DNA from 3 places in the Pseudomonas sp. LBUM1644 genome. Region 3 is predicted to be linked to each of the others. Evidence: predicted binding sites of a transcription regulator. Region 3 holds the regulator's gene; each other region holds the start of a gene.
The links. The regulator sigma-54, encoded in region 3, starts transcription at its own class of promoters, with help from an activator protein. The targets are predictions, from matches to a motif close to ANTGGCATNNANNTTGCTNT.

Region 1 (5,757 bases), 2.4 Mb from region 3:
GCTTGCCGCCGATAGGTGACTTGAGTTTCTCACCACCGATCTCGACATCGACCAGTTGCGCAAGCTTCAACGCAGCCCGGAAGGCATTGCGACGCTGGTGGTAGACGACTTCGTCGGGCAGAGGGCCCCGATAGCAGCGGGTGTTATTGGACTCGTCGATGCTCAGTGGCGCGTTGCTTTCCCAGGCAATGCGCACACCGTCATGAAACCCTTCAATCCGGAACGATTCGCCGGCCAGCAAATAGCGCTCGCCGTCGCGGGGCACCATTTCATCCAGGGCAATCATGTTGTTTTCACGGTCGACGTCTACCAGATAAGTCTGGAAGCGCTGGTTGCGCTCGTGGAACGTGATGATCAGCGGGTCATGGCTTTCCTGCAGCTGCCGCAGGTTGCCAGCGATTTCCATGGGCGTCGCGAGCACCTTGGGTGGCTGCGGAGTATCTTCCGCGGTTAAGGCATTAGACACGGTTCATCAATCTCCACACAAAATATGACTGCGGCTGGCCATCATATTGCCAGCATGTGACGCGTCTTGATAGGGCAAGCTCATCGGATGGACTTAAGCCTGACTGAGCGGGCGTGGCATGGCAAGCTTGGAGGTTGATCCACGGGCGTCGTAAAGCGCTGGCGGTTCGCCGCCGGTGAGGATTTTCAGCTGATTGGCCGTGGCGGCCTGCTGTACCAGGATCGATTGGCCATTGTTGACGTTGATGGCTTGGCACTGGGCCAAAAGTTGCGTGAGCACGTCGCTCTGCTCCAGCAGCTGGTCACCGATGCTCGAATGGCTGGCGAGTTGCTCCAGTCCATTGCGATTGGCAGGCAGACTCAGGCTGGCGAGAATTTCACTGCGCTTGCGGCCATGCTGCTCGAGCAAGATGATCAATGCCTGTTTCTGCGCCAGAATTTCTTCTAGCAGTTGCATCTCCCGACCGTGCAGCGCGAGTGACTCGGTCTGCAGCAACGCCAGCAATTGTTGCGCTGGAGCAAAGTCGTCGGTGATCAGTTGCAGTAAATTAGTGTCGTGCATGGCTGGCCTTGGGTTTTAAGCGTCCAAAAGCCTGGCGCCGGCCTTGGCCTAGCGCTGGGCTTCGAAGTTGAGCAGTTTGCTGGCTACACGGTTGCTGTCGACTTTATAGCTGCCATCGGCAATCGCTGCTTTCAACTCGGCCACGCGGGCGTTGTCGACGGCAGGCTGATCGCGCAGCTTGTCAGTGACCTTCTGCAACTGTTGAGCCTCATCGCTGAAATGTACCGATTCCCCGCTCTTGACGGTACTGGCCTGTTCGGCCGGGGTAGTCAGCGGCGCGGATTTGCCGGCTTCGGCAGTGTCCTTGGCAGCGCTGGTACGTGTACCACCGGTAAGTGACGAGGAGCTGTTCAACCGGCTGAAATCGATGACCATGATAAAAAACCTCTGGGTATTTGGACGCTTGCCATGTTTTCGGCCATACCCGGAAAAACTTTAGGCCCAATTATCAATGAGCTTGCGCGCGTCAACGCTTGCCCTGCATGGGGCACAGTTTAGGGAACAGTCGGTCTGTTCGCCACATCCACACCAACAGAAAGCCCTACATGGCCACTTCCACCTGACCCGGCGCGATGACTTGCGCCTTGATCACCCGTTGGGAGTTGAGGTTTTTCACCCGGATCTGTTCACGCAAACCGCCGTTGGACAATGCTTCCCCCGGCATGCGCACGCTGAGCGTACCACTGCGCGCGGTAATCACCACTTGGTCACCCTTGCTGATCACTTCCGCCTGTTCCATGTGCACCAAGGTAATGACTTGGTCGGCGACCATTGGTCGGGTCAATTTTTGCCCGATCGCCTGGTCGACCGACGTCAGGTAGCCCTGGCTGATCAGGCTGATGTCGCGCTCGCGCAGCGCCACGTCTTGAGGTTCGATAATGCCGGCGCGGCGCAGGGGGCGGGTGGTGGTCACAATGTCGCGAAACAGGCGCACTTGAGCGGGTACGAAGACCGTCCAGGGTGACGCCCCCTCGCAGCGAACCTTGACCGTAACCCGACCCAGTGGCTTGGCCGGACTCTCGAGGGTGGCTGTCAATTCCTTGTCGCACATGGGCATGCGCAGACGCGGATCAAGCTGGTTGACTTCGATTTCGTAACGGCCTTCCGTTTGACTCGTAGCCAGATAGTCCTCTACGGTGAATTCAAGAAAGCCCTGAGTGACGCCGATAAGCATGTCAGGCAAGGTAACCGCGTCAGCAAGGGCAGGGCTGCCAGCGTTGAACAGGCAAACGGCCGACATCGCGCAAAGCACTTTGCGCAAGTTTGATGTCAGGCGTCGAAAAAATGTCGGTTCTGTGTTCATAAGAGTTAAAAAGCAAGCGCCGTGCCGTTTAGTGATGAAGGTGCGTCGCAACACACTTAAGCGTTGGTGTAGGAGTCTGTGCATGGCTGGGGTAATGGATGCGGTAAACCAGCGCACGCAACTGGTGGGGCAGAATCGCCTTGAGCTGTTGTTGTTCCGTCTCGACGGCCAGCAGCTCTACGGGATCAATGTGTTCAAGGTTCGCGAGGTGCTGCAATGCCCCAAGCTGACCCTGATGCCCAAGTCCAGTCCTGTCGTGTGCGGTGTGGCAAACATCCGGGGGGCGACCATTCCGATTCTGGATCTGGCGATGGCGACCGGTTCCGGCGCGCTGAAGGATCAAAGCAATCCTTTCGTGATCATCACGGAGTACAACACCAAGACCCAGGGTTTCCTGGTGCGGTCGGTGGAACGTATCGTCAACATGAACTGGGAGGAGATTCATCCGCCACCCAAGGGCACGGGGCGCGACCATTACCTGACGGCTGTGACTCGGGTCGACAATCAGTTAGTCGAAATCATCGACGTCGAGAAAGTGCTGGCAGAAGTGGCGCCGACACCGGAAGCGATTTCGGTGGGCGTGGTGGATGTCGAAACCCAGCACAAGGCGCTGTCCCTGAAAGTATTGACGGTCGATGACTCGTCGGTGGCGCGCAAGCAAGTCACCCGTTGCCTGCAGACGGTCGGCGTCGAAGTGGTGGCGTTGAACGACGGCAAGCAAGCGCTGGATTACCTGCGCAAGCTGGTCGACGAGGGCAAGAAGCCGGAAGAAGAGTTCCTGATGATGATTTCCGACATTGAGATGCCGGAAATGGACGGGTACACCCTGACGGCCGAGATCCGCAACGACCCTCGCATGCAAAAGCTTCATATCATCCTGCATACTTCGTTGTCGGGCGTATTCAATCAGGCGATGGTCAAGAAAGTCGGAGCCGATGACTTCCTTGCCAAATTCCGTCCTGATGACCTGGCATCCCGGGTAGTCGACCGGATCAAAGCAGCAGACATCAGCTAGGGGCCTTCTGCTCCTGGTGATAAACACGATTTAAGAGGCGGCATCATTGTCTACGGGTAATTTGGATTTCGAACAATTCCGGGTATTTCTGGAAAAAGCCTGTGGCATTTTGCTCGGTGAAAACAAGCAGTACCTGGTCTCGAGCCGTCTCAACAAGCTGATGGAACAGCAGGGCATCAAGTCTTTGGGTGAGTTGGTCCAGCGCATCCAGACCCAGCCGCGCAGCGGTTTGCGCGAAATGGTGGTGGATGCCATGACCACCAATGAAACCCTGTGGTTTCGTGACACCTATCCGTTTGAAGTCTTGAAGAACAAGGTGTTGCCCGAAGCGATCAAGGCGGCCCCTGGCCAGCGTCTGCGGATCTGGTCGGCGGCGTGCTCATCGGGTCAGGAACCGTATTCGCTGTCGATGTCCATCGATGAGTTCGAACGGGTCAACCTGGGTCAGTTGAAGATGGGTGTGCAGATTGTTGCCACTGACCTGTCCGGCACCATGCTGACCAATTGCAAGACCGGCGAGTACGACAGCCTGGCGATCGGCCGGGGTCTGTCGCCCGAGCGCCTCCAGCGTTACTTCGACCCGAAAGGGCCGGGCCGCTGGGCAATCAAGGCACCGATCAAAAGTCGGGTGGACTTTCGTTCGTTCAACCTGCTGGACAGCTATGCCAGCCTCGGCAAGTTCGACATCGTGTTCTGCCGCAACGTATTGATCTACTTCTCTGCCGAGGTGAAGAAAGACATTCTGTTGCGCATCCACAGCACGTTGAAGCCGGGCGGGTATCTGTTCCTCGGCGCGTCCGAAGCGCTGAACGGTTTGCCGGACCACTACCAGATGGTCCAGTGCAGCCCGGGAATTATTTACCAGGCGAAGTGATGCAAGTGCGGCAGTCAAAAAAAAGCGGGAGCCCAAGGCTCCCGTTTTTTTTTGCCTGCCGCACTTGCATCACGTAGGAGCTGCCGCAGGCTGCGATCTTTTGATCTTGTATTTTTAAGAGCGAGATCAAGATCAAAAGATCGCAGCCTGCGGCAGCTTCTACAGGGAGGAGGGGAAAGCGGCAGAAAAGCGGCAGGCGGCGGAAAACGGTTGCCGCTTTTCTGGCATTGCCGCGTTGCCACCGCCCGCAAAGCCACGGTTTATGGGCTTTTTTGAATTGGCACGCCGCTTGCTATGTTCAACCTACGAAAAATCAGGTCACCCGAAGGTTTCCCGGCATGAGCATCAGTTTCGATAAAGCGCTCGGTATCCACGAACAAGCCCTGGGCTTCCGCGCTCAGCGTGCCGAAGTCCTGGCCAACAACATCGCCAACGCCGATACCCCGAACTACAAGGCTCGGGATCTGGACTTCTCGAAAGTGCTCGCCGAGCAGAACGAGAAAACCAAGAACGGTACTTTCGCCTTGAACATGACCAACAGCCGCCATATCGAAGCTGAAGGCCTGGGCAATGGCGACGAGTCGCTGCTGTATCGCACGCCGATGCAACCGTCGATCGACCAGAACACCGTGGACGCCCAACTGGAGCAGTCGAACTACGCGGAAAACGCGGTCAACTTCCAGGCCAGCTTCACCCTGCTCAACAGCAAATTCAAAGGGCTGGTGTCAGCCCTTCGCGGAGAGTAAGCCATGTCTCTATCCAGTGTTTTCAACATTGCCGGTAGCGGCATGAGTGCCCAGACCACTCGCTTGAACACCGTGGCCTCGAACATCGCCAACGCCGAAACCGTCTCGTCGAGCATCGACAAGACCTATCGTGCGCGGCACCCGGTGTTCGCCACCATGTTCCAGGGCGGCCAGAGCGGCGGCAGCGATTCGTTGTTCCAGAGCCAGGACGCGGCCGGTCAAGGCGTACAAGTGCTTGGCGTGGTCGAAGACCAGAGCAACCTTGAAGCGCGCTATGAGCCGAACCATCCGGCGGCCGACGCCAAGGGCTACGTCTACTACCCGAACGTCAACGTGGTGGAAGAAATGGCTGACATGATTTCCGCGAGCCGTTCGTTCCAGACCAACGCCGAAATGATGAACACCGCCAAAACCATGATGCAGAAGGTCCTGACCCTCGGTCAGTGATAAGGGGCGACTTTCATGAGTATTACCGATACCACCAGCAGCTTGAGCCTCAACGACATCCTGGCCAACTCCTCAGTCAAGACCAACACCAGCGCCGACGGCCTGGCGTCGGCGACCAACAGTGCCACGGGCAAACAGTCCCTGGGCAAGGACGCGTTCCTGCAATTGCTGGTCACCCAGCTGAAAAACCAGAACCCGCTCGAACCGCAGGACAACGGTGCGTTCGTCGCCCAGTTGGCGCAGTTCAGTAGTCTGGAAGGCATCACCACGCTCAACGACACGGTGAGCGGCATTGCCGGCAACTACAACTCGTCCCAGGCCTTGCAGGCTTCGTCGCTGGTGGGC
Region 2 (5,757 bases), 850 kb from region 3:
TTCTCTGATAGCGGAAACAATTTTGGCAAGGTGCCAGCATTGTGCCTCCAGTCCGCGCATCGGTTCTTGATGTGGGTCAAGGTGGCGAGCCTCGCTCCACTGAGCCTTGCCGGGCGTAATGCGCTATCCTTCGCGGCTTCAAAATTCCCTCGCTACAGGATTACGCCCAATGAAAGCCGCACTCGTCGAACTCATCAGCAAAATCAGCTCCGGGTGCATGAGCGAAGACGAAATCCTCAAAGTCGCTGACGAAGCGGCCCAGGCCTACGCCGATCAAGAAGCTTTTCTGACGGCCAATCCGGACATCAACTTCGACGACACATTCCCGATTCCGTTGGGCGAGTGGGTCGTTGTCGGCAGTCTGCCGGAAACGGTGCTGTTCCAGGCCGACACGTACGTGGACCTGTTCGCCCGGATCGTGGCCTCGTTCGGCCCCGGCGTTGACTTCAATATCAAACCCAAACAACTGGCCAAAACCGAAGCCCTGACTGCGCTTAATCGCATTCAGGTGCAGATGAGCAGCATGAACAAGGAAAACGGCGGCTACGTGCTGATGAACTTCAGCCAGTTGCTCGACGATGAACTGCAAGTGGTGTTGGTCTACGGCAACGACGTGCCACGGGTACTTGAATTGTGCGCCGAAGCCGGCATCGCTGCCGCGCCGTCCCTGGAAGCCCTGAAAGTGGCTATCCACGTCTGAAGCGTTAAGGGCGCTAATAAAACGGAACCCTCGCAACGGCCGGCTATCCTAAGAGGGCAAACCACTCTTAGGGAGCGTCACCATGGGTTCCACGTTCAACGGTCTGATTGGCCTGATTATTCTTGCCCTGGACATCTGGGCAATCATCAACGTGCTGAAAAGTGGCGCGGACACCGGGATGAAAATCATCTGGGTGCTGCTGATCCTGCTGCTGCCGGTTTTGGGCCTGATCATCTGGGCCATCGCCGGGCCTCGCGGCAACGTGCGAATCTGACAGTCGAACACTTCCCTCTGTAGAAGCGAGGCTTGCCCGCGAAGAACGATGACACGGTTTTACAGACAGACCGCATTATCGTTCTTCGCGGGCAAGCCTCGCTCCTACAGGGGGTTGTGTCGAGTCATCAAGTGAGGTTCTACCTGTCATCTTTCGCGACGTAGACTGCGTGTCTTTGCCGGTCAATCGACCTGATCGATTGGCCATCATGGGCGGGTAACCGTCCGTTGCGCCCCGCATTCTTCGGAGCACTTCCCATGAGCAACACACCCACCAGCGACTACCTGGAAACCCTTTATGAAGGCTACGGCCAGCGTTTTCGCATGGAAAAACTGCTGCACGAAGTGCGCACCGAACACCAGCACCTGGTGATTTTCGAAAACCCGCGCATGGGCCGGGTGATGGCGCTGGACGGCGTGATCCAGACCACCGAAGCTGACGAATTCATCTACCACGAAATGCTCACCCACGTGCCGATCCTGGCCCACGGCAGCGCCAAGCGCGTGCTGATCATCGGCGGTGGCGACGGCGGTATGTTGCGTGAAGTGGCCAAGCACGGCAGCATCGAGCACATCACCATGGTGGAAATCGACGGCACCGTGGTCGACATGTGCAAGGCGTACCTGCCGAACCACTCCAAAGGCGCGTTTGAAGACCCTCGGCTGAACCTGGTGATCGACGACGGCATGCGCTTCGTCGCCACCACCACTGAAAAATTTGACGTGATCATTTCAGACTTCACCGACCCGATCGGTCCCGGTGAAGTGTTGTTCTCCGAAAATTTCTATCAGGCCTGCCGTCGCTGCCTGAACGAAGGCGGCATCCTGGTCACCCAGAACGGCACGCCGTTCATGCAGATCGAAGAAGTCAAAACCACCGCCGGCCGCCTGCGCAGCCTGTTCCCGGACTGGCACTTCTATCAGGCAGCGGTGCCGACCTACATCGGCGGCTCGATGACGTTTGCCTGGGGCGCGACCCATACCGCCTATCGCAAGTTGTCCCGCGAAACCCTGCAACAGCGCTTCGCCGGCAGCGGCATCATCACCCGCTATTACAACCCGGAAATCCACATCGGCGCCTTCGCCTTGCCGCAATACGTACTGCAGGCGATCAACAAGCCCAGCAACGACTAAAATCCCCCCCGTAGGAGCTGCCGCAGGCTGCGATCTTTTGATCTTGCTTGCAAAACATCAAAGATCAAAAGATCGCAGCCTGCGGCAGCTCCTACAGGTAATAGGTGTAATCCATTTGAACGATCAGTCAGGGCAAAAGTCCAGATAGGTGTAAGCCCATTTGCGGGTTGTTCGAGGAGGCACTGATGCAAAAGTGGAAAATCACTTTCGTGGATGATCACGGTGAAACAGTCGACGAAGTTTTTGAGTGCGACGAGTGCCCGGATAACGAGCACGCCGCCAAACTTATCAAGGCCCGGCTACTTCCTGTCGCCGCCGAACTGGATCTGAACGATCTGGAAGGGCGAACCGCTGATGCCAGCGTTAAAAGTCTCAAGACCCAGAACAGCATACAAATCCTCGGCATCACGCCAGTCTGAACATCTCCTGTCACATTCTTAACCAGGCCTTGGCAGCGGCTCTCTCTTGAGGCTACTCTGCAAGCGAGATCAGCGAATGGATCGCTAAGGTCTGGTCTTGTCAGCTACATGCTTGTTTCCCATCGGCAACGTGTTTGTCGCATAGCCTTCACCATTCGGTTGCGGGCGTCGGGAGTACGGAAAGTCTATCCATCAGTTTGAGGAGGACGTTTCATGAGCACAGCCTATCAAGAAGACATCAGCAGCAGTGTGCTGCGCCGCATGAAAGAAGGCGGTTTCGACTTTTCACGGTTCCATCCCATCGAGTTCTACGCCATTTTCCCGGACGAGGAGCGGGCACGCAGGGCGGCAGGGCATTACTGTGGTGAATCCTTAAATGCACAAATCAGTGTGCGCGATGACGGCGCGTGGTACCTGGAACTGAGCAAAGTGATGTACGCCACCTATGACGGCATTGGCGACTTTGAGCAGGACTTCGAGGCGATAGTCGAGCCTCTGGGTGGCATCATCGAAGGGTGGGGCGTCAAGCAGGAGGTACGAGGGCTACTCGCATAACTTTATGAACAGTGACAACTTCCAGTAACGGCTAACCTTTGGGTTGGCCGTTTTCGTTTGTTGTAGGAGCTGCCGTAGGCTGCGATCTTTTGATCTCGTTTTTGATTCATAACGTTTCAAAAACGCAAAAAAAAACCGCCTGAGCAGGCGGCAAAAGGGAAGTTCGGTCAGTTTTTCCAGCGAATGCGTGGATTATCCTCGTCGCCAGCCGGGCAGTGAAATCAACTCTGACTATGCTGGTGATAGGCGATGACTTCGCCTTGCAATGAAGCGGGGGCGATCAGGTTGGGGCGTTTGCTGCACAAGGTTGGTGCAGTGTTAACGGCGTATTTATCCAACCGATTGATATCAAAGCGTTTCTGCCGATGGCACGGGCCTTGCGAAGCCTAGATGTCCGGGTGACAAGGAGTACGGCATGATCCGCACCTATTTTGATGAGATGTACGATGCCGGCGGCCAAGTCCGCCCGCACTATCGGGAATTTGCCCGTTGGCTGGCCGACACGCCTGACGAGCTGCTGGCACAACGGCGACGTGAGGCCGATCTGTTGTTTCATCGCGCCGGGATTACCTTCACGCTGTACGGGGACGAGCAAGGCACAGAGCGGCTGATTCCCTTCGACACCATTCCGCGCAGTATCCCAGCCAGTGAATGGCGGATCGTCGAACGCGGCTGCATCCAGCGGGTCAAGGCGTTGAACATGTTCCTCGCCGACCTCTACCACGAGCAACGCATCATCAAGGCCGGCATCATCCCGGCCGAGCAAGTGCTGGCCAACGAGCAATACCAATTGGCGATGCAAGGGCTGGATCTGCACCGGGATATCTATTCGCATATCTCGGGCGTCGATCTGGTGCGTGATGGCGACGGCACTTACTACGTGCTTGAAGACAATCTGCGAACCCCGAGCGGCGTGAGCTACATGCTCGAAGACCGCAAGATGATGATGCGGCTGTTCCCCGAGCTGTTCGCGGCCCAGCGCATCGCGCCGATCGACCATTATCCGAACCTGTTGCTCGACACCCTGAAAAGCTCCAGCCCGATCGATAACCCCAGCGTGGTCGTGCTGACACCGGGTCGTTTCAACAGTGCATTTTTCGAGCATGCGTTTCTGGCCCGGGAAATGGGCGTCGAGCTGGTGGAGGGCGCGGACTTGTTCGTGCGTGACGACAAAGTCTTCATGCGTACCACGGATGGGCCGAAAGCCGTCGATGTGATCTACCGGCGCCTCGACGATGCCTTCCTCGACCCGCTGGCGTTCAATCCGGACTCGATGCTCGGCGTCCCGGGGCTGCTGTCGTCGTACCGCACTGGCAACGTGGTGCTGGCGAATGCCATTGGCACCGGGGTCGCGGACGACAAGTCGGTCTATCCGTTTGTCACGGACATGATCCGTTTCTACCTCGACGAAGAACCGATCCTGAAGAACGTCCCCACGTTCCAGTGCCGTAACCCTTCTGAACTTTCCCACGTGCTGGCGAATCTTCCAGACTTGGTGGTCAAGGAAACCCAGGGCTCCGGCGGTTACGGAATGTTGGTGGGACCGGCGGCGACGGCGGCAGAAATCGAGTCGTTCCGCGCCCGCATCAAGGCCAAGCCCCACGCGTACATCGCGCAACCGACGTTGTCGCTGTCGACCTGTCCGACCTTTGTCGAAAACGGCATCGCGCCGCGCCATATCGACCTGCGTCCGTTTGTATTGTCTGGCCGCGAGACCCGGGTTGTGCCGGGCGGCCTGACCCGTGTTGCCCTGCGCGAAGGCTCCCTGGTGGTGAATTCTTCCCAGGGCGGCGGAACCAAGGACACCTGGGTGGTCGAGGATTGAAGGAAGCCTGTCATGTTAAGTAGAACTGCCTCGGATTTGTATTGGATGTCGCGTTACCTGGAGCGGGCGGAAAACCTCGCACGGATGCTCGACATCAGTTATTCGCTGTCGCTGATGCCACAGGATGGTCGCGGTGACGGCCTCCACGAACTCGCCATGCCCTTGCTGATTACCGGCACCCTGGACGATTACCTGGAGCGCCACGGCGAGTTGCATGCGGAACGGCTGCTGCATTTCTTCGCCCTGGATGCGGCCAACCCGGCGAGCATCTACAGCTGCCTCGGTGCCGCGCGGGCCAGTGCCCATGCGGTGCGTGGGCGAATTACCGCCGACATGTGGGAAAACATCAACGCCACCTGGCTGGAAATTCGCGGGATCGCCGATCAGGGATTGAGTCGCTACGGCATGAGCCGTTTTTGCGAGTGGATCAAGGAACGTTCCCACCTGTTTCGTGGCGCGTCCTACGGCACGATCATGCGTAACGATGCGTTCCGTTTCATCCGTCTGGGGACGTTTATCGAACGGGCGGACAACACGCTCCGCCTGCTCGATGCCCGCTACGAAATGGCCGGCGATCAAGCCGAAGCGGTCAGCGACGGCACGGCTCACGCTTACTACCAGTGGAGCGCTTTGTTGCGAGCGCTGTCGTCGTTCGAGGCGTACACCGAGATTTACCGCGACGCGCCCGGTGCCCGGCATGTGGCCGAATTGTTGCTGCTGCGGGCCGATGTGCCGCGATCGCTGCGCGCCTGCACGGAAGAAATCGACCAGATCCTCGCCCAGTTGCCTGGGGCCAACGGTCGTCCGGCGCAACGTTTGGCGGCAGAGATCGACGCGCGCCTGCGCTACAC
Region 3 (5,757 bases):
GCCGTCGCAAAAGACTGCGCCCCACCATCATGGAGTCCATTGAAATGGCTTTTACCTTGCCTGCCTTGCCGTACGCCTACGACGCCCTGGAACCGCACATCGATGCACAGACCATGGAAATTCACTACACCAAGCATCACCAGACCTACATCAATAACCTCAACGCGGCCGTCGAAGGGACCGAGTTCGCCGAGTGGCCGGTGGAAAAACTGGTGGCTGGCGTGCAACAACTGCCAGAGCAGCTACGCGCTGCGGTGATCAATCAGGGCGGCGGTCATGCCAACCATTCGCTGTTCTGGGAGGTGATGGCGCCCCACGGCGGAGGCAAGCCTGAAGGTGAACTGGCCAAGGCAATCGATGAGCAACTGGGAGGGCTCGACAGCTTCAAGCAGGCTTTCACTAAGGCCGCGTTGACCCGCTTCGGCAGCGGCTGGGCCTGGTTGAGCGTGACGCCGCAAAAGACATTGGTCGTTGAAAGCAGTGGCAATCAGGACAGCCCGTTGATGAACGGCAATACGCCCATCCTCGGCCTGGATGTCTGGGAGCACGCGTATTACCTGCAGTATCAGAATCGTCGCCCTGAATACATCAACGCTTTCTACAACGTCATCCATTGGCCCGAAGTCGCTGCGCGCTATCAGGCTGCACGGGTTTAAGTCGTTTATAAAAATAATCCAAGGCTGAATATGGGCACTGAAACACTGGCGATTGGAAGCGGGCGAATGTTTCGTTACGCGTTTGGTTCGCTGTTATTGCTGGCAGGGATGAGCTTACTGGTCGCACACGGACTCGCCTGGCTGGACCTTGAGCCGAAACTGCTGCGCGCACTGCAGGGCGGGGCGATCTGCGCCTTGGGCACTGCCTTGGGCGCGGTGCCGGTGTTGGTGATCCGCCGGATGCCCCAGACGGTCAGCGACACGCTGCTCGGCTTCGGGGCCGGAGTGATGCTCGCGGCGACGGCGTTTTCGCTGGTCGTTCCGGGAATTTCCGCTGCTGAAAGCTTGGGGCTGACGCCGTGGGCGGCCAGCGGTCTGATCAGCTTCGGCATCATGCTGGGTGCGTTCGGGTTGTTTCTTGTGGACCGAAAGGTGTCTGGCGCTTCGCCGGAAATGCTCGTTGGCACGCCGGAGCGGCCGGTAATTCCACCGCGGATCTGGTTGTTTGTATTCGCCATCATCGCCCACAACATCCCTGAAGGTATGGCGGTGGGTGTCTCGGCCGGGGGAGGCATGCCCGACGCCGATAGCCTGGCGATGGGCATCGCGTTGCAGGACGTGCCTGAAGGTCTGGTGATTGCGCTGGTATTGGCCGGGGCAGGGATGTCGCGGGTCAAAGCGTTCCTGATCGGCGCCGCGTCAGGTTTGGTCGAGCCGGTTTTTGCGCTGCTGTGTGCGTGGCTGGTGAGCCTGGCTGAGTTGTTGTTGCCATTGGGCTTGGCACTGGCGGCCGGGGCAATGCTGTTGGTGGTGACCCACGAGGTCATTCCCGAGTCGCGCCGCAAGGGTCACGACAAACTGGCCAGCCTTGGGTTGCTGATCGGGTTTTGCCTGATGATGGTGATGGATACTGCGCTTGCTTAACACGAACTATGTAGCAGCTGGCGAAGCCTGCGTTCGGCTGCGCAGCAGTCGTAAATCCGGTATACCCGGTTTGCCGAAAGACCGCGCTGACTGATTTTACGACTGCTGCGCAGCCGAACGCAGGCTTCGCCAGCTGCTACAGGGCTGCGGTGTTATTCGCCTTCGTCGAAGAAGTTGTTGATCAGCGCCACCAGCGCATCCAGCGCTTCCTGTTCCTGCTCGCCTTCCGTGCTTAGATGAATCCTGGTGCCCTTGCCGGCGGCCAACATCATCATCGCCATGATGCTTTTACCGTCTACCGTGGATTCTGGCGTGCGTCCTACCCTGATCGTGCAGTCCTTGAACTGGCCGGCGACTCCGACAAATTTTGCGGAAGCACGGGCATGCAGACCCAGCTTGTTGATGATTTCAATTTCCAGAGCAGGCATCGCGATGTAAATCCTTTAGCTGAGGTCGCGGTGGCGGACCTGGACGTTCTTCAGGGTTTTTTGCAGGGTCTGACCCAGGCGTTCGGTCAGGTAGACGGAGCGGTGATGTCCGCCGGTACAGCCAATGGCAATGGTGACATACGCGCGGTTGCTGGCGGCAAAGCGTGGCAGCCACTTGAGCAGGTATGTGGAAATGTCCTGGAACATCTCTTCGACGTCCGGCTGTGCTGCCAGGTACTCGGCAACCGGTTGATCAAGCCCGGACTGTTCGCGCAATTCCGGCTTCCAGTAAGGGTTCGGCAGGCAGCGCACGTCAAACACCAGGTCGGCGTCCACCGGCATGCCACGCTTGAAACCGAAAGACTCCACCAGGAACGCAGTGCCGGGTTCCGGCTGGTTCAGCAGCCGCAGCTTGATGGTATCGCGCAGCTGATACAGGTTCAGGTTGGTGGTGTTTACTTTCAGATCGGCAAGGTCGGCAATCGGACCGAGCAGGCTGGTTTCGTCATTGATCGCTTCGGCCAGCGAGCGATTGGGGCTGCTCAGCGGGTGACGACGCCGGGTTTCCGAAAATCGTTTGAGCAAGGTTTCTTCGTCGGCATCCAGGTACAGGACATCGCACTGGATATGCCGGCTGCGGACTTCTTCCAGCAGCTCGGGAAACCGTGACAGGTGGCTTGGCAGGTTGCGCGCATCGATGGACACGGCAACCAGGGGTTGTGCCAGTTCGGTGTGAATCAGCGAGCGCTCGGCCAACTCTGGCAGCAGGCCGGCCGGCAGATTGTCGATGCAGTAATAGCCGCTGTCCTCGAGAACATCGAGTGCGGTGCTTTTACCTGAGCCGGAACGGCCACTGACAATGATCAAGCGCATGATTAGTGACCGTTCTGCTCGTCCAGGACAACCTGATACAAGGCTTCATTGCTCGGGGCACTGCGCAACTTTTTGCGCACATCCATGCGGTCGAGCATGCTGGCGATCTGGCGCAGTAGCTCCAGGTGCGCATCGGTAGCGGCTTCCGGGACCAGCAGCACGAATAGCAGGTCAACCGGGGCGCCATCAATGGCGTCGAAATCAATAGGGGCATCGAGGTGCATCAAGGCACTGATGGGTGCCGTGCAACCTTTGAGGCGGCAGTGGGGGATGGCGATGCCATTGCCAAAACCGGTGGAACCGAGTTTTTCGCGGGCGACCAGACTCTCGAAGACATCCTGCATCGCCAGATCCGGCACTTCGCGGTGGATAAGGTTGGCAATTTGCTCAAGGGCTTTCTTTTTACTGCCGCCCGGCACGTTCACGAGGGAACGGCCGGGGGTCAGGATGCTTTCAAGTCGGATCATGGGTTGGGAGTGTTAACGACCGGTCGCGCCCTGGAGGAGGCTCTGGGTCTTTTCCTTATGCTTTTTGAGTTGTTTATCCAGCTTGTCGGTCAATGCGTCGATCGCCGCGTACATATCGGTATGTTCCGCGTTAGCGACCACTTCATTGCCGGGAATATGCAGGGTGGCTTCGATTTTCTGCTTCAGTTTTTCGACCGTCATCGTGACTTGCACATTGGTGATCTTGTCGAAATGCCGCTCCAGTCGTTCAAGTTTTTCGCCGATGTAGGCGCGCAGGGGTTCGGTCACTTCCAGTTGGTGTCCACTGATGTTGACTTGCATACAGCTTCTCCTTCGTTGCCAGTGCATAAAGCGGCAGATCAGATGATCTACCACTGGAACGCTGTGGCGTGGCCCTACATCAACCGCTTACGTTCGCTCGAAGGCGCGATCCCGAGGGATTCGCGGTACTTGGCGACGGTGCGGCGAGCCACCTGAATGCCTTGTGCCTCCAGTAAACCAGCGATCTTGCTGTCACTCAACGGCTTTTTCTGATTTTCCGCGGCAACCAGTTTTTTGATGATCGCGCGGATCGCCGTGGACGAGCATTCACCGCCTTCGGAGGTGCTCACATGGCTGGAGAAAAAGTATTTCAGTTCATAAATACCCCGGGGGGTGTGCATGAACTTTTGCGTGGTCACCCGGGAAATCGTCGATTCGTGCATGCCCACCGCTTCAGCGATGTCGTGCAGGACCAGCGGTTTCATGGCTTCGTCGCCGTACTCCAGGAAGCCTCGCTGATGCTCGACGATCTGGGTGGCCACTTTCATCAGGGTTTCGTTGCGGCTCTGCAGGCTCTTGATGAACCAGCGGGCCTCTTGCAGCTGATTGCGCATGAAGGTGTTGTCGGCGCTGGTGTCCGCGCGGCGCACGAAGCCGGCGTATTGGGCGTTGACCCGCAGCCGTGGCACCGATTCCTGGTTCAGTTCTACCAGCCAGCGCTCGTTGTCCTTGCGCACGATCACGTCGGGAACGACGTATTCGGCTTCACTGGACTCGATCTGGGAGCCTGGGCGCGGGTTGAGGCTCTGAACCAGTTCGATCACCTGGCGCAGTTCATCTTCTTTGAGCTTCATGCGGCGCATGAGCTGGCTGTAGTCGCGGCTGCCGAGCAGGTCGATGTAATCGCTGACCAGGCGCTTGGCTTCGGCCAGCCAAGGCGTCTTGGCGGGCAACTGGCGCAATTGCAGCAGCAGGCATTCACCCAGGTTGCGCGCGCCGATGCCGGCGGGTTCGAATTGCTGGATGCGGTGCAGGACGGCTTCGATTTCGTCCAGTTCGATGTCCAGTTCCGGGTCGAAGGCTTCGAGGATTTCCTCGAGTGTTTCGTCCAGGTAGCCCTGATTGTTGATGCAATCGATCAGGGTCACGGCGATCAGGCGATCGGTGTCGGACATCGGCGCCAGGTTCAGTTGCCACAACAGATGGCTTTGCAGGCTTTCACCGGCGGATGTGCGGGTGGTGAAATCCCACTCGTCGTCATCGTTGCTCGGCAGGCTGCTGGCGCTGGTCTGGTAGACGTCTTCCCACGCGGTGTCGACGGGCAGTTCGTTGGGAATGCGCTCGTTCCAGTCGCCTTCCTCGAGGTTGTCCACCGTCGGGGCGGTTTCCTGGTAAGAGGGTTCCGAAACATCGGCATTGGGTGGCTGTTCGGCTTTGTCAGCCAAGGGGTCGGCGTTATCGAAGTCGTCGCCTTCTTCCTGGCGTTCGAGCATCGGATTGGACTCCAGGGCCTCCTGGATTTCCTGTTGCAGGTCCAGGGTCGACAATTGGAGCAGGCGGATGGCCTGTTGCAGCTGCGGTGTCATCGTCAGCTGCTGGCCCATTCTCAAGACTAGCGATGGTTTCATGGCAGGGGCTTAACACCTTATTCGCCGGCGCACATGCGCCATCCACTACAGGGCGCCGGAGCGCCAAACATAAGCAAATTATATGCCCGAAACTGCAGCGTTTGCCTAGAGCGTTGTAACAATAAAAAACTATTGATTTTTTATCGAGACAAGCGCCCGGACAATCAGCCAGACACCTCAGCGCTTACAGACGGAACTCATGGCCCAGGTACACTTCCTTGACCAGGTCGTTGGCCAGAATGGTGGCGGAGTCACCTTCGGCGATCAGCTGGCCATCGTTGACGATGTAGGCGGTTTCGCAGATGTCCAGGGTTTCACGGACATTGTGGTCAGTGATGAGCACGCCAATGCCCTTGGCCTTGAGGTGATAAATGATCTGCTTGATATCGCCCACCGAAATCGGGTCCACGCCGGCGAACGGTTCGTCGAGGAGGATGAATTTCGGGTTGGTGGCCAGTGCCCGGGCGATTTCCACACGGCGGCGTTCACCACCGGACAGGCTCATGCCCAGGTTGTCGCG

Region 1: the regulator sigma-54 is predicted to act here: its motif matches at 4,496-4,515, upstream of flgB (flagellar basal body rod protein FlgB).
Region 2: the regulator sigma-54 is predicted to act here: its motif matches at 3,446-3,465, upstream of ACA052_RS08075 (circularly permuted type 2 ATP-grasp protein).

What each region holds. Positions count from the first base shown of each region.
Region 1 covers NZ_CP166812.1:4,825,554-4,831,310, reverse strand. The annotation lists gene ACA052_RS22070 (flagellar brake protein) at 1-466, opposite strand, end outside; gene ACA052_RS22065 (flagella synthesis protein FlgN) at 560-1,027, opposite strand; gene flgM (flagellar biosynthesis anti-sigma factor FlgM) at 1,076-1,402, opposite strand; gene flgA (flagellar basal body P-ring formation chaperone FlgA) at 1,569-2,330, opposite strand; gene ACA052_RS22050 (chemotaxis protein CheV) at 2,413-3,345, shown strand; gene cheR (protein-glutamate O-methyltransferase CheR) at 3,392-4,219, shown strand; gene flgB (flagellar basal body rod protein FlgB) at 4,558-4,965, shown strand; gene flgC (flagellar basal body rod protein FlgC) at 4,969-5,412, shown strand; gene flgD (flagellar hook assembly protein FlgD) at 5,428-5,757, shown strand, end outside.
Region 2 covers NZ_CP166812.1:1,763,951-1,769,707, forward strand. The annotation lists gene ACA052_RS08050 (hypothetical protein) at 170-700, shown strand; gene ACA052_RS08055 (PLDc N-terminal domain-containing protein) at 783-974, shown strand; gene speE (polyamine aminopropyltransferase) at 1,232-2,107, shown strand; gene ACA052_RS08065 (hypothetical protein) at 2,293-2,526, shown strand; gene ACA052_RS08070 (ribonuclease E inhibitor RraB) at 2,740-3,081, shown strand; gene ACA052_RS08075 (circularly permuted type 2 ATP-grasp protein) at 3,497-4,906, shown strand; gene ACA052_RS08080 (alpha-E domain-containing protein) at 4,919-5,757, shown strand, end outside.
Region 3 covers NZ_CP166812.1:918,524-924,280, forward strand. The annotation lists gene ACA052_RS04130 (DUF2753 family protein) at 1-43, shown strand, start outside; gene ACA052_RS04135 (superoxide dismutase) at 45-656, shown strand; gene ACA052_RS04140 (ZIP family metal transporter) at 687-1,580, shown strand; gene ACA052_RS04145 (HPr family phosphocarrier protein) at 1,733-2,008, opposite strand; gene rapZ (RNase adapter RapZ) at 2,024-2,881, opposite strand; gene ptsN (PTS IIA-like nitrogen regulatory protein PtsN) at 2,884-3,348, opposite strand; gene hpf (ribosome hibernation-promoting factor, HPF/YfiA family) at 3,361-3,669, opposite strand; gene ACA052_RS04165 (RNA polymerase factor sigma-54) at 3,744-5,237, opposite strand; gene lptB (LPS export ABC transporter ATP-binding protein) at 5,422-5,757, opposite strand, start outside.